DNA from 4 places in the Priestia sp. D51 genome. Region 2 is predicted to be linked to each of the others. Evidence: predicted binding sites of a transcription regulator. Region 2 holds the regulator's gene; each other region holds the start of a gene.
What was found. Region 2 encodes LexA, which represses DNA repair genes until DNA is damaged. Its sites were predicted from a motif close to CGAACATATGTTCG; they were not measured.
Positions count from the first base shown of each region.

Region 1: the regulator LexA is predicted to act here: its motif matches at 2,381-2,394, upstream of uvrB (excinuclease ABC subunit UvrB).
Region 3: the regulator LexA is predicted to act here: its motif matches at 1,926-1,939, upstream of ACNHOZ_RS27045 (Y-family DNA polymerase).
Region 4: the regulator LexA is predicted to act here: its motif matches at 1,604-1,617, upstream of ACNHOZ_RS23910 (Y-family DNA polymerase).

Region 1 is NZ_JBLTIR010000005.1:148,264-152,290, forward strand. It holds gene uvrA (excinuclease ABC subunit UvrA) at 1-327, opposite strand, end outside; gene uvrB (excinuclease ABC subunit UvrB) at 334-2,313, opposite strand; gene ACNHOZ_RS20500 (sigma-54 interaction domain-containing protein) at 2,649-4,027, shown strand, end outside.
Region 2 is NZ_JBLTIR010000001.1:804,056-808,082, reverse strand. It holds gene tkt (transketolase) at 1-153, opposite strand, end outside; gene ACNHOZ_RS04195 (DUF896 domain-containing protein) at 321-551, opposite strand; gene ACNHOZ_RS04190 (YneB family resolvase-like protein) at 621-1,289, opposite strand; gene yneA (cell division suppressor protein YneA) at 1,343-1,672, opposite strand; gene lexA (transcriptional repressor LexA) at 1,819-2,436, shown strand; gene ACNHOZ_RS04175 (hypothetical protein) at 2,646-4,027, shown strand, end outside.
Region 3 is NZ_JBLTIR010000015.1:21,566-25,592, reverse strand. It holds gene ACNHOZ_RS27050 (hypothetical protein) at 1-1,770, opposite strand, end outside; gene ACNHOZ_RS27045 (Y-family DNA polymerase) at 1,987-3,252, shown strand; gene ACNHOZ_RS27040 (YolD-like family protein) at 3,266-3,598, shown strand; gene ACNHOZ_RS27035 (hypothetical protein) at 3,650-3,799, shown strand; gene ACNHOZ_RS27030 (hypothetical protein) at 3,864-4,027, shown strand, end outside.
Region 4 is NZ_JBLTIR010000008.1:35,965-39,991, forward strand. It holds gene fabF (beta-ketoacyl-ACP synthase II) at 1-992, shown strand, start outside; gene ACNHOZ_RS23910 (Y-family DNA polymerase) at 1,665-2,930, shown strand; gene ACNHOZ_RS23915 (YolD-like family protein) at 2,944-3,276, shown strand; gene ACNHOZ_RS23920 (hypothetical protein) at 3,328-3,477, shown strand; gene ACNHOZ_RS23925 (hypothetical protein) at 3,542-3,727, shown strand; gene ACNHOZ_RS23930 (hypothetical protein) at 3,755-4,027, shown strand, end outside.

The DNA of each region.
Region 1 (4,027 bases), on a different contig from region 2:
ATAGTCATAGATTTCGGTCACAGTTCCGACGGTTGAACGAGGGTTTCGGCTCGTTGTTTTTTGATCGATTGAAATAGCAGGCGACAATCCTTCGATCGAATCTACATCTGGCTTATCCATTTGACCTAAAAACTGTCTTGCATACGCCGAAAGTGACTCGACATAACGTCTTTGTCCTTCAGCATAGATTGTATCGAAAGCTAAAGAAGATTTACCAGAACCTGACAACCCTGTTAATACCACTAATTTGTCTCGCGGGATTTCAATATCGATATTTTTCAAATTGTGGGCTCGTGCACCTTTTACCACGATTTTTTCCATCGCCATGTTTTATCACCCTTCCGCTTTTAATTCTAGAATCAAGTCACGAAGCTCAGCTGCGCGTTCAAAGTTAAGCGCTTTGGCTGCTTCTTTCATTTCTTGTTCCATTTCTTCTACGAGCTTTGCTTTTTCTTTTTCATTGAGTTTATCAAATGCCGGTGCTTCTTCATACGTTTCTGTATCTTCTGCTACTACTGTTGCACGAATTGAGCCTCGAACTTCTTTTTGAATCGTTGTCGGTGTGATACCATGCTCTTCGTTGTAAGCTTCTTGAATACTTCTACGACGCTTGGTCTCATTGATAGCAATGTCCATGGAGTTTGTGATGCGATCTGCATACATAATGACATGTCCATTAGCATTTCGCGCAGCACGTCCGATGGTTTGAATAAGCGATCGTTCTGAACGCAAGAATCCTTCTTTGTCCGCATCTAATATGGTTACTAACGAAACTTCTGGAATATCTAAACCTTCACGAAGTAAGTTAATCCCTATGAGCACATCATATTTTCCAAGCCGCAGCTCTCGGATAATTTCAATACGCTCGAGCGTCTTCACCTCAGAGTGAAGATATTGAACTTTAATGCCAATTTCTTTTAAGTAGTTCGTTAAATCCTCAGACATTTTCTTTGTTAACGTCGTGACGAGCACTCGTTCATTTCGCTTAATCCGGTCGTGAATTTCTCCAATTAAATCATCAATCTGCCCTTCAATTGGTCGAACTTCAATATTTGGATCTAATAATCCCGTTGGACGGATAATTTGTTCAATCACCTCAGGCGCCTTCTCAAGTTCGTAAGGACCTGGTGTTGCTGAAACATGGACGATTTGTTTAATATGCTGTTCAAATTCATCAAATTTAAGCGGACGGTTATCTAATGCAGACGGCAAGCGGAAACCATGGTCCACCAACACTTGTTTACGCGCTTGGTCTCCATTATACATTCCTCTAACTTGAGGAATGGTAACGTGGGATTCATCCACCACAAGAAGGAAATCTTCCGGGAAGAAATCCAGCAGTGTATAAGGTGTAGAACCAGCCGGACGAAGCGTTAAATGACGAGAGTAATTCTCGATTCCTGAACAAAATCCCATTTCTCTCATCATTTCTAGGTCGTAGCGAGTGCGCTGCTCCAAGCGCTGCGCTTCTAAAAGCTTTCCTGCTTCTTTTAACTTCTCTAGCTGTTCTTCTAGTTCTTTTTCAATGTTTTGAATGGCGACACGCATTTTTTCTTCCCTCGTGACGAAGTGAGATGCCGGGAAGATAGCCACGTGTTCACGATCTCCAATAATTTCTCCTGTTAAGGCGTCGACTTCGCGAATGCGGTCAATTTCATCCCCGAAAAATTCCACGCGAATACAGTGTTCATCTCGAGACACAGGAAAAATCTCAACAACATCACCGCGAACGCGGAACGTTCCGCGCTTGAAGTCAATATCGTTTCTTTCGTACTGTACATCCACTAGCGTACGAAGCAGCTGATTGCGTTCTTTTTCCATTCCTACTCGAAGAGATACGACCATTTCTTTGTATTCTTCCGGAGACCCTAATCCATAAATACAGGATACGCTGGCAATAATAATGACATCTTTTCGTTCAAAAAGAGCAGAAGTTGCCGAGTGACGAAGTTTATCAATCTCGTCATTAATGCTTGCATCTTTTTCAATAAATGTATCTGTTTGAGGTACATAAGCTTCAGGCTGATAGTAATCATAGTAACTGACAAAGTATTCGACTGCATTATTAGGAAAAAACTCTTTAAACTCACTGTACAATTGACCAGCAAGCGTTTTGTTATGAGCCATAATTAATGTCGGCTTATTTATTTCCTTAATAACATTAGACATAGTGAAGGTTTTTCCCGTTCCTGTAGCACCTAATAATACTTGATGCTGCTTACCTTCTTTAATTCCTTTCACAATCTTTTCAATTGCCTTTGGCTGATCACCTTGCGGTTGATATGGGGATACTAATTCAAACTGATCTTTCAAATGAAGGCCTCCGTTTCTATTTTCTTGTTTTATCTATTTTTATTACGATATGTAAAAACCGAAAACACGAACTGATATTCGTATTTTATCACTTTATACTCATAAATGAAACTAATGAGTATTAATCTTATATAGTGTTTGTTTGTTTTGATTTTTTACCCTGTTACTTTATTACCCACTAAATTCTTATACTACCCTTTTCGAGGGGAATACAACTCTTTAGATGAAAGCAATAAAAGAAAGTAAGCTGCCTAATTGTTTGAAAAAGATAGGCTTTTGCGCCAATTTCTAAATTATGATACAGTATAAAAAATATGTACTGAGAGGGGTTTAGTATGGCAAGCGTTGATCAAGTTCTTATAAATAACTCCTTTATAACAGTTGAAGAATCAACTTCTTTAGCTAAAGTGAAATCTGAACTTTCCAACTATGATTTCGTTGTAGTCACAGCAAGTACCTTTTATGTAATACAAAAAGATGAACGATACCTTTTAACAGGTCATGACGAGGCATCGTCCATTAAAAAAGTAATAGCGGACACAAATTGGCCTTCATCTTCTACTTCTACGTTAGCCAATTTACAAGCCAACACAAACTGGAATAGACCAGTCCTCATTCAAGCAGAAAACCAAGAAACCACAATAGGACTTGTAACACCTTCACAGTGGATTACACATTTGCATAGCCAAAATGAGATATTAGCTTCCTATTTTGATACATTGGCAGAAACCATTAATGATGCAGTGACAGCGGTCGATCATGAAGGAAATGTAATCTTGTGGAATACTGCTGCGGAACATACGTATAAGATTCAGAGAGATGATATTATTGGTAGAAAAATCGGAGAGCATTTTAAAGATGAATCCATCATTCTACATACGATTCTAAATGAAGGGCGTCCTGTGCGCGGAACGTATCATCGTCCTAATGAACAAACTCACGTGCTCATCAATGCATCTCCTATTATAAGAAACAACCGAGTCATAGGTGGAGTCGCAACCGAACATGACATTACCAATATTGTAAGACTAAATGAAGAAATTGATGTATCTCTTCTCATTCCGAAAGATAATCCATTTTCTTCTTTTGCGGGTATCAGTCCTGAAATTAAGCAAGCCGTTGACATTGCCAAAAAAGTGGCATCTACAGATATGCCTATTTTATTAACAGGAGAACCTGGTTCTGGGAAAGAAATGCTGGCTCAGGCCATCCACTACGGGGGATCCAAACATAAAGAACCTTTTTTATCTTTAAATTGCGCCACTATTCCATCTGGACTTCTGGAAATTGAACTCTTTGGTCATCAAAAAGACGTCTTTTCAGAAGATCCAACGACCATTGCAGGAAAACTGGAGCAGGCTCATAACGGGACGTTATTTATTGAAGAAATTGATAAAATGCCTCTTGAAATTCAAGTTAAGTTTCTCCGTTACTTGGAAGAACGAGCCTTTTATCACGTTGGAGGCACGGAAGAAATTCAAGTCCAAACCCGAATTGTAGCCTCTACTACGACGCCTTTGGAAGAGTTGCTAAAAGCCGGTGAATTCCATGAAAATCTTTACTATTTGCTGACCGTCATTAATATTATCATTCCGCCGCTTCGAGACCATAAAGAAGACATTGAAGCATTAACGCAGCAATTTGTACAGGAATTTAGTAAAAAGTATAAAAAGAAGGCTCCTTTCATCAGCTCTGAAGTTCTCGAAGCCTTTAT
Region 2 (4,027 bases):
TGGATTGATGTTCATAAATTTTGTCCACAATGTATACGCCATTGGAGCAGCTCCCATTGGCATACCTGGGTGACCTGAATTTGCTTTCTCAATCGCATCGATTGATAAAGTACGAATTGTTGCAATCGAAAGATCTTCAATACGTTGTGTCATACTCTTCATTCCTTTCAAAACTATGTACATATGTTATCATACTAATGATTTGCTTATTTGTACAATACTTGAACCAAAAAAATTTCCACTTTTACAGTTTTTGTGTGCCTTATTAAAAATATACAAAAAACTAGAGGGAACTCTCCCTCTAGTTTTACTAGAACGTCTTAGTGAAGACGCTTCTTTTTGCTCTCTTTTAACTTCTTAGGCGTAACATCTTTACCTTCCTCGTCCACAACTTTAATCGTATGAAGGTGGTTTGTCATAGATTGTCGGAAAACTTTTAAATATTCCTGACGTAGCTCTTGCTGTTCTTTCGCTTCAGATTCTGTCAGACCTTCAGCCTTTGCCTTTTTTGAAAGAGCATTAATACGAGCAAGTTTATCTTTTGATAGCATATAAAACCTATCTCCTTATAATCAATAATTAAAATTACCGAACAGTTCCGGCAACATGTAGTCATCTTACTAAATCTCTTTCGTTTTATCAAGAGATTGAGCACTCTCTTGATACTCTTGATAGCGACGATGTACCGTTGCTTTTGAAATATTATAACCAAAACCTTTTAGCGTAACTGAAATTTCAGCAAAGGTTAAGCCGTTATGACGAAGGCGGACAATTTCTTCAATCGGCGCTTCTTTTTTTTCTCTTCCTGAGTTAACTCCTTGATTTTTTAAATTTTGCTGCGGACGATAACCGTTTTCTACGGCTCTTTTCATTCCTCTTTTAATTTTAGCGTTATGTAATTTCCGCTGATGCTCTTCCACTAAGCTAATAATATCTAACACCATCGAATCAGATTCTGAAAGCTGAAGCTGACCTTGATGACTAATCGTATAGATCGTAGCATTTTCTTTATGAAAAGCATGAAGAAGCGCGATTCGGGCATTTCCTCTGCCTAATCGCGTTTCGTCTTGAATGAGCAGCACAGATATTTTTTCTTCTTTCATTGTATGAAGAACATCCAATATACCCTCTCTGTCTACGTCATATCCGCTTGCTTTTTCCATTACGACTTTTTTTACGTTTAGATGGTGAAGATCAGCAAGCTTTTTTAATTCTTCTTGCTGGCGCTGTAAAGATGTTTCTTGGGTTTTTTTATCCGTACTTACACGGCAATAAATAATGGCGTCCACTTTTATCACGACCTTTTCGGCTTCTAACAATATTCAGGAACGGCCGTTACACACTACTGTTCAATTGCCACTTGATTATGTAACTCTTTTTTTAAAACAGGAATATATAATTTATCTCCAGGAGATAAAGACTGGGCAGTGTCTGAGTTTAGATCATTGACGTCTTCAACCCATTTGACAAATTCATTGGTGGTCAAATGATGGTGATTATGATACTTGTTGGACAAGTCCCAAAGCGTATCTCCTTTTGTAATAGTAACCGTTGAATATTTGTCTAAATCTACTTTATCCGCTCCTAAAACCAGCGTCAATACATATGTAAGTGCAGCGATAACTGCAAAAAAAATAGCGTAATGTTTCATAGAATGTAAGAATTGGTGCATATTATGATCCCCCTATCAGAATATATGTTCTTATTTTATTGAGAACATTTGTTTCTGTCAATGGAATTCTTCGAACTTATGTTTGTATATTGACACATCACGTGGTATAATTCACCTAAAGAATAGCTAAAATCGAGGTGAAAAATATGAAGCTATCAAAACGTCAACAAGACATACTAGATTTTATTAAGCACGAAGTAAAATTAAAAGGTTATCCGCCTTCTGTTCGTGAGATTGGGGAAGCGGTGGGATTAGCCTCTAGCTCCACTGTACACGGGCATTTAGCTCGTTTAGAAAGCAAAGGGTTAATTCGCAGAGATCCAACAAAACCAAGAGCAATCGAAGTTCTTCAACTAGACGAAGTAAACATCCCTAAAAGCAATGTCATTAATGTTCCTGTTATCGGTAAAGTAACAGCGGGTCTTCCTATAACAGCCGTTGAAAATGTGGAAGAATATTTCCCTCTTCCAGATAAATTCGTTTCTCCAGATGATCATGTATTTATGCTTGAAATTATGGGAGAAAGTATGATTGAAGCAGGTATTCTAGATGGCGATATGGTAATCGTACGTCAGCAGCAAACTGCTAATAACGGAGATATTGTGGTCGCTATGACCGAGGACAACGAAGCAACGGTAAAACGTTTCTTTAAAGAAGAAAATTTCGTTCGTTTACAGCCTGAAAATTCAACGATGGCGCCTATTATTCTTCGCCACGTAACGATTTTAGGAAAAGTCACTGGTGTATATCGCACGATTCACTAATTACACACTGTATGTAAAACCAACTAATCATGATGTTAGTTGGTTTTTTACGTTTGTTTTCTAAAAAAATTGGCATATTATAAATGATACGTCGAATCATTACAGGCAGGTAGAGCGGTTTTTATAAAGCCTGTTTTACCTTTTACTTTCTGTCTGCATTTTTTCGACTCTCAAAAAAAATACAACCGACTATAAGAAGGATGTAGTTTATGACCAATACACCAAGGAAAACAGAACCATTTCAAACTATTATGCCTACCAAAGCAATGAACATGTTTCTTTTTCCTTTTTCCTTTGATCGAAAAAATAAAGAGCAGCTTGTTCATGCACTAGAAGCAAATATGTTTGAGTTTTTTTCCATTCAAAACAAACATGTAGAAAAAGAATACTACGGAGAACAGTATTACGTATCTCATGATAGCTTGGATCAATATTTTCTTCCTTACATTGAATGTATTCTATTTCCTGATTCGTGCGAAAAAGAAGGCTTGCTTCGATTTTCAAAAAAAATAGACCATACCGTTACGCTACAAACTTCCTCCACCACCGTGTCTAGCAACGTGCTGTCTGTGGATGTTTTTTTATGTCCTTTTGAAATTGGCGTCATGACCATTCGCACTGAGATGAGTCATAATCATTACACCTATGATGACATTTTAGAATTCATGAATCATTTTCGTGTATTAGAACCGAAGCTTGCTGAAGAGCATGGATCCACCATTACCTATGAACATCATCGCTATAGCAAAGTACAGGATTATATTTTTTCACAGCTCGCGCCATTTTTGAACGAACACATCAAAAAAGAAGCGACGCGTGAACAGCACGTCGGGAGTCTTCCTTATTTTATCGATGAACGGATGTTTGTATTAAGTTATGTAACGGTAAATCAAGAGCAAGAAATTAACTCCACAACTTTATTTCGTACTGGGCAGCTAAATAGCTATACGCCTGACGGGAAACCGTTTATCTCTGCACACAACCATGAGTATATTAAAACGTATAATACCAAACACGTGTATTCCAGATGGGCTCCTGAAACCTATTACGTTATAACAGACCATGTGTTTTCGTGTATTTCTAAATCGACAGACTCTAAAACGGATCAGCTTTTGATGAATCATCTATTTGGCCAGCATTACTATAATTTATTTTTGCATTTTTTCTATAAAATCGTGTTGCTAAAACTATCCTATGAGTATTCTCAGCTCACGTTTCATAAAAATTCAGAGGGCATCGAGCGACTAATTCGCTCTATTACTGTATTTTCAGGTAAATATTTATTTTTAGAAATTAGCTCTCGCACGGAAGGTCAAGAGTTTTCTGAGCTCTTTAAAAAAATCTTCCACATCAATTCTCTTTATCAAGAAGTCAAAGAAACCCTTGGTACTTTGTATCAAAATCAAGAGAAAATCGCGGCCAAGCGTCACAATTACTTATTATTAATTTTAACGATTTATACCGTTCTTTCCGGTATTTACGGAATGAATTTAGTTATTAGCAAGCTAAAGGGAAACATCAATTGGGATAGTATGAAGCAGTTTTCTATCTTTGAATATATCGCTTTAATAGTAGCTTTATCAGGAATTCT
Region 3 (4,027 bases), on a different contig from region 2:
AGATAGATGTTTTGTTTTAGCAAATACTAATTGAGGTGTGAAATCTCCTAAGTAATCAACTGTAAAAAATGGTTCTGCCGGATAATCTCTTTGATTAAAGCCCCATATTATATAATTATCATTCCACCAAGTTCCTTCGTAAGGAATTCCATCAGCAATATTTTGATTTGGAACAAAATAAATAGTACGAGGAATCCTTAAAGTGCCGTCTTTTAAAGTAGTTTTCATGGTCTGTGCCACATCTGATAAATATCTCTGAATGGTATCTGTATGCTTAAATTGCGATTGCCACGTATTTGGATAAACGTACTCGACACCGTCATCGACTTTTGATGAAAGTTGTCCCGAAAATAAAGAGACACCATCTGACGAAATACCTTCCCAATTCCCATTTCCATTTTCATACATATTTGTAAATAACTTATTAGTACCATCTACCTTGAGGTGATAGAGTTTCTTTTCATTAGATTGGTGTGGAACTCTGTGTAAATAATGATATTTAGTAACAATATTAAAAGATGGCCGTGAATCTTCGGTTGGTAACCATGGCATATAGTTAGGTAGGTAGACAGCTTGCGCATTTCCAAAATAGAGATTAGATTGCAAACCTCTATATTTAAATTCTAATACTCTCTTATCGTCAGGCTGCCAAGCATTATCTTTGAAATATAAAGTCAACGAGTCATTCTTTTGTTTGAATTTTACTTCCTTATCGTCCATCTTTACCTGCTCAACATGCAGCTCATGAAATAAACCGACAGTCACTTGTTGGATGTTTTTATTAGCCACATTAACAGCTTGTATTTTAACTAAAGCATTTAGGTTGGATTTAGTCCTTAATGCAATGTCGTATTTTTTAAATTTAACAGGTGACTCTAAGAAACCATCTTCTTTTATCTTATGTTGCCTATAATATCGAATGGTTTTACCATCATCGTCAGTCAGGGACTGAAAAGGCTGTAGTGCATATACTATAGTAGCTATGAAAATTAATAACACAGGTAATAAAGAGATTTTTAACTGATTTTTAGATATTACTCCTCTTTTCTTCCAAATCAATAAAGATAGCGTTGCAAGTAATGAAATAACCAGAATCATTTTGTTCCAATAAATTAGATCAAGAGAGAAGCCATATAAGCTGTTATAAATTCTTGTCACATTAGGCTCTCCTAAGCTTAGAATTTTGTCGATTCTAAATGTAGAAGGGATATTTCCTTCAGTACGGAAAATGGCATAATTCATTGGAATAGTAATGCTGTAAATAACAAGTGCTACTAAGTAAACGAATTTCCCTCTTATCCAAGTTGATAGTAGATTTCCTAAGAGGAACATAATAAAAGAAGGTAATGCCCAATATAAGCAAATATACTTAAATACTGATAGAAAATAAGTTTTGTTGTTAAAGTCGGGCGTGAAAAATATGTAAAGATAAAGGGCAAAGAACAGTACAGCGAATATCACTATTGAACTAAAAATAAGTAGCCACTTTGCAAGTGTCTTATATAACATCGCATTCTTTATGATGCTAAATGTTTCATAAATTTCATCTTTCTCATCAATTTTAGCTACATATATCCCAATAAATAAATAGCAGGCCATAAGAGCTAAAATAATGGGATTAGCAATTAATACTAGTGTAGGATCATTTAAGCTTTTACCAAGAAGAAATGTATATAATCCAAAAACAAAGATACCTAAAAACAGGATAGGAATAATCCAAGTTCGAATTAAAATTTTAAAATAAAAAGTATAGCAATTTATAAAACTCAATGATTTCAACCTTTCTATATGGATAATTTATACGACAAATCCCAATTAAAACATAAATTGAAAAATAAGTAAAATATGTTCATTATGTAAAATATGTACAAACTCAAATAATAATAGCAATAATCGGGAAAACTTTAGATTTCACCCTTGAATAAAGAACGTTTGTTCGTATATAATATAGAGAACAAATGTTCTTTTATTTAAGGAGTTCTTTTAATGGATGATGGGCAGCTACCAAACAGAGTGATTATTTGTATAGACATGAAAAGCTTTTTTGCTTCCGTTTCTTCTGTCATACGAGGCTTAAATCCATTGAAAACAAGGCTTGCAGTGGTAGGAGATATCCAAAGGTCAGGATCGGTTGTGCTAGCTGCCACACCTTTATTAAAGAAAGAAGGGATCAAAACAGGAAGTCGTCTTTTCGACATTCCTAAAAGGAAAGATATCCATGTGGTGAATCCCTCCATGGAGAGATATATCAAGGCTTCGAACTATATTTCAAGTTTGGTGTTACAGTATGTGGCTCCCGAAGACTTTCATGCGTATAGCATTGATGAGTTATTTATTGATGCGACAGCTTCTTTGCATTTATTCGCTCAAACACCAGAAGAACTGGCCCATAAAATCATCAACGAGATTTATCGTAAGACACGGCTGACAGCTACCGCAGGTATCGGTCCGAATCTCTTACTGGCGAAGGTGAGCTTAGATCATGAAGCCAAGAATAGCCCAACAGGAGTTGCCTATTGGCGATATGAGGATATTCCCTTTAAGTTGTGGCCCATTCATCCGATGAAGGATTTCTGGGGGATCTCGTCTGCTACGGAAAGGCGCTTAAATCGTTTGGGCATTCACTCCATAAAGGAACTCGCTCTTTCTTCAAAAGAAATGTTACAAAAGGAATTTGGCATACTAGGCGAAGAGTTGCACCAACATGCGAATGGGATTGATTACAGTCGCATTTCTGATGTATATATTCCCAGTTCTCGTTCCTTTGGAAAGGGTCAAATTCTATTCCGTGATTATACAAACCGAAAAGAAGTGGAGTTATTGCTGTTGGAGCTATTGGACGATGTCTGTTTTCGCTTACGCATGCATCAAGTGGTGGCTCAAACGATTCATTTATCCATTGGCTACAACAAACAAACAGGTGGAGGCTTCTCCAGACAAAAGAAAATGAGGAGAGCTTCGAACTTAAGCCAGGATATCTTTCCCTATTGTTTAACCATGTTACATATCTATGATAGTGGCATGCCGATTCGCTCCATCGGTATTTCCTTATCAAACACTAGCATTCAAGAAGAAGAGCAAATGAGCTTGTTTGAGGACATTGATCAGCGTGAAAGAGCCTATGCTCTTGCGAAAACGATTGATGAAATTCGGATGCGTTATGGAAAGAATAGTTTGCTGCGGGCTTCAAGCCACCTCGAGCATTCAACAGCTCGTTACCGAAACGGCTTACTTGGAGGACAGAAAGCGTAAGGAGGACAGAAACATGGAACATAGAGGAATGAAAAAATGGCGCCCTTTTGCTACAATGCCAGAGCAATACATAGGGTTAAAGGAAATGATAAATAAGCAAGTAGAAGTAGCTCAGCCTGTTTTAACAGAAGAGCAAATGGAACAGATGAATTTCACCTTAATTGAAGCTTTACATACAAATAAACAAGTATACCTTACATATTATAAGAGAGGCCAATGCATCACAGAAACAGGGTTCATTCAGTTTGTTGATTCTCTTGGAGATTTATTTATTTTTATCGATGACGTATTTGAGTTAAAGAATAAAATGAGATTAAGCGAGCTCATTGATGTTCGATTGGCTTAATTCCTGAAGAAATCGTGTACAGGAATCACTTATTTGAGTGGAGGTACATTCATGTACAATTTTAGAGTATACACGTTACGTGACGGTTCGAAGAGAACCATTAAACTAAAAGAAGGAGAATCCTTTAAACAAGAACTCCAAAGAGCCGGTATTCATGAAACGCAAATTTTCCAGATGCAACTGGTGGAAAAACCAGAGTAATTTGAACATACACCTTTTATTTAGACCTAATTGTGTTAGTCTATTAAAAGCCAAATAGAAAAGAGTGATCAACCTGGAAGAAATAAAAGAGCAAGAAATCGATTTTGATAAAGTGTATGACTATGCTGAATTCCCGGATAAGGTTAGTGGCAGATGTGATAATTGCAACTCATCTTACTTCAAAAGTTCAGTAAAAGGTGGCGTTTTCTTGCGCGAATGTCGAGAATG
Region 4 (4,027 bases), on a different contig from region 2:
AAGCCTGGGCAGATTCTAAGTTAGATCTCAATCATATAGATCCAGAAAGGTTAGGCGTATACGTAGGTTCAGGTATAGGCGGCATTGAAACCTTAATTGAAAATATTGATGCACTTAGACAGAAAGGGCCAAGGAGAGTCAGTCCAACTCTCGTGCCGGGTATGATTTCTAATGCTGCTGCAGCACAAATTAGCATCAAGTGGAATGCAATGGGTCCTTCTATGTCGCCTGTTTCTGCTTGTGCCATCGGGAATACAGCTATTGGGGAAGCCTTTAGACTCATTCGTTCTGGAGAAGTGGATGCTGTGTTCGCAGGTGGAACAGAAGCTGCTATAACAGACTTATCAGTAGCCAGTTTTGGAAATGCCACCGCATTATCAACAAGGAATGACAATCCTACTCAAGCTAGTCGTCCATTTGATGAAGACCGTGACGGATTTGTCATGTCAGAAGGAGCAGGAATTCTAATCTTAGAATCTTTATCTCATGCTTTGCGTAGAGGAGCAAACATTCATGCAGAAGTCATTGGATATGGTGCAAGCTCAGACGCACACCATATGGTTGCTACACACCCAGAAGGTAAAGGTGCTTATCTTGCAATGAAAGCAGCTTTAAAAAATGCAAACATACCCCTCGAAGAGATTGATGTTATTAGCGCTCATGCAACAAGTACAAAGGTGGGTGACATCTCTGAAACCAAGGCTATCAAGGAACTGTTTGGAAAACATGCTTATCAGATTCCAATAACAGCTAATAAATCTATGATTGGTCACATGTTAGGAGCAGCTGGGGGGGTTGAAGCAATTGCTTTATCAATGAGCCTTAAGGAAGGCATAATTCCTCCAACAATAAACTTAGAAAATCCGGATACATTATGCGATTTAGATTATGTACCAGGTATTGCTCGCCAAGTAAAAATAAATACTGGTGTATCTAATTCGTTTGGGTTTGGAGGTCATAATGCAGCTATTGTTTTAAAGAAATACGAGTGAGTATATTTTTAGGGAGTTTAAATACTTGATAAAATATAATTGCAATTTGCTATTTAAGTTGGAGTAAAGATACCCAAAATCGAATCCATATGGCAAACCATGCCCTAATTATAGAAGTTCCTTAGGTACTGGCTGAAGAGCCAGATTAATGTCCTTTTATATCCTAACTGCCACCCTAAACTATATTTTCAAAATACTAAAAGAAATGTTGAGAAGTAACAAGCGAGCATTAAAGTAAAAGAGCACACTCTAGTGACAAGGAGTTTGCTTTTTTTATTTATGTCTTTTGAAGCCAAAACTCACCATATAAGCTATTACCAAGGAGGTAACAGTAGCAATACTAACCTTTATGTAAGAAAGTTCTAAGGCCCACGGACCGTATTTATGTGGATTCAAACGATACATAGACCACCACTGTCCATTTATACCTTCAAAGAATGAAATGACGATCCATAAAAGAACTAAAACTAAAAACCATGAAAAAAAGATAATATAATTAGAGCTTTTTTTAACCATTGCTCAATCCTCAGTCTTCTCAATTCGTCTACAATATTCTTCTCTCTTATTATAGTAACAATAATCGGGAAAACTTTAGAGTTTTTATTGATGAAAGAACGTTTGTTCGTATATAATATACAGAACAAACGTTCTTTTATTTAAGGAGTATTTTCAATGGATGATGAGCAGCTACCAAACAGAGTGATTATTTGTATAGACATGAAATCGTTTTTTGCCTCGGTTTCCTCTGTCATACGGGGGTTAAATCCGTTGAAAACAAGGCTTGCGGTGGTGGGAGATATCCAAAGATCAGGATCGGTTGTGCTAGCTGCCACACCTTTATTAAGGAAAGAAGGGATTAAAACTGGAAGTCGTCTTTTCGACATTCCTAAAAGGAAAGATATCCATGTAGTGAATCCATCTATGGAGAGATATATTAAGGCTTCGAACTATATTTCGAGTTTGGTGTTACAGTATGTGGCTCCTGAAGACTTTCATGCCTACAGCATTGATGAGTTATTTATTGATGCGACAGCTTCTTTGCATTTATTCGCTAAAACGCCAGAAGAGCTGGCCTATAAAATCATTAACGAGATTTATCGCAAGACACGGCTGACAGCTACCGCAGGTATCGGTCCGAATCTCTTACTGGCGAAGGTGAGCTTAGATCATGAAGCCAAGAATAGCCCAACAGGAGTTGCCTATTGGCGATATAAGGATATTCCCTTTAAGTTGTGGTCCATTCATCCGATGAAGGATTTCTGGGGGATCTCGTCTGCTACGGAAAGACGCTTACAACGGCTAGGCATTCACACCATCAAAGAACTCGCTCTTTCTTCAAAAGAGATGTTACAAAAGGAATTTGGCATACTAGGCGAAGAGTTGCACCAACATGCGAATGGCATTGATTATAGTCGCATTTCTGATGTGTACATTCCTAGCTCTCGTTCCTTTGGAAAGAGTCAAATTCTATTCCGTGATTATACAAACCGAAAAGAAGTGGAGTTATTGTTGTTGGAGCTATTGGACGATGTCTGTTTTCGTTTACGCATGCACCAAGTGGTGGCCCAAACGGTTCATTTATCCATTGGCTACAGTAAACAAACAGGTGGAGGCTTCTCCAGACAAAAGAAAATGGGGAGAGCTTCTAACTTAAGCCAGGATATCTTTCCATATTGTTTAACCATTTTACATACATATGATAGTGGGATGCCTATTCGCTCCATTGGCATTTCATTATCCAAAACAAGCATTCAAGAAGAGGAGCAAATGAGCTTATTTGAGGACATTGATCAGCGTGAAAGAGCCTATGCTCTTGCCAAAACGATTGATGACATTCGGCTGCGTTATGGCAAGAATAGTGTACTACGTGCGTCTAGTCACCTTCCTTATTCAACAGCTCGTTATCGAAACGGCCTTATAGGTGGCCATAAATCCTAAGGAGGAAAAAGATATGGAAGCTAGAGGAATGAAAAAATGGCGTCCATTCGCCACTATGCCCGAGCAATACATAGGATTAAAGGAAATGATGAATAAACAAGCAGAAGTAGCTCAACCTGTTTTAACAGAAGAGCAAATGGAACAAATTAATTTCACCTTGATTGAAGCCTTACATACAAATAACCAAGTATACCTTACTTATTATAAGAAAGGTCAATGCTTAACAGAGACAGGTTTCATTCAGTTTGTTGATTCCCTTGGGGACGTATTTATTTTTATTGATGAGGTGTTTGAGTTAAAGAACAAAATGAGATTAAGCGAGCTCGTCGATGTTCGCATGGCTTAGTTCCTGAAGAAATTGTGTAAAGGAATCATTTAATTAGGTGGAGGTACATTCATGTACAATTTTAGAATATATACGTTACGTGACGGTTCGAAGAGAATCGTTAAACTAAAAGAAGGAGAATCATTTAAACAGGAACTCCAAAAAGCCGGTATTCAAGAAACGCAAATTTTCCAGATGCAACTAGTGGAAAAACCAGAGTAATTTTAACATACCCCTTCTATGTGGATGTAATTGTGTTAGTCTAAGAAAAGCCAAATAGAAAAGAGTGATTAACCTGGAAGAAATAAAAGAGCAAGAAATCGATCTTGATAAAGTGTATGACTATGTGGAATTTCCTGATAAGGTCAGTGGCAGGTGCGACAACTGCAACTCAGCTTACTTCAAAAGTTCAGTGAAAAGTGGGGTTTTCTTGCGCGAATGTCGGGATTGTGGCATGAAGAAAAGTATCTAATCATAAAGGGCTATAAGGAGTATGAATATGGAACACATAGTTGATATATTAGAAACTAAAAAAAATTCTCTAAGTGATGAAAATCAAGAACTGTTAAAGAAATTGATACGAAAAATAAAATCATTTTCTACTAGCCCACTCAATCACAAACATTGTTTACGTATGGGGCCATTTGCTGACTCTAAAGAGATAACAGAAGTTGTGATTAATATTATACAACCGTACGAGCTGAAGTTGCTTGGCGACAGCTGCTTTCGTGGCTACGATAGCATTGGATATCACTATTGCATCTCATTACTT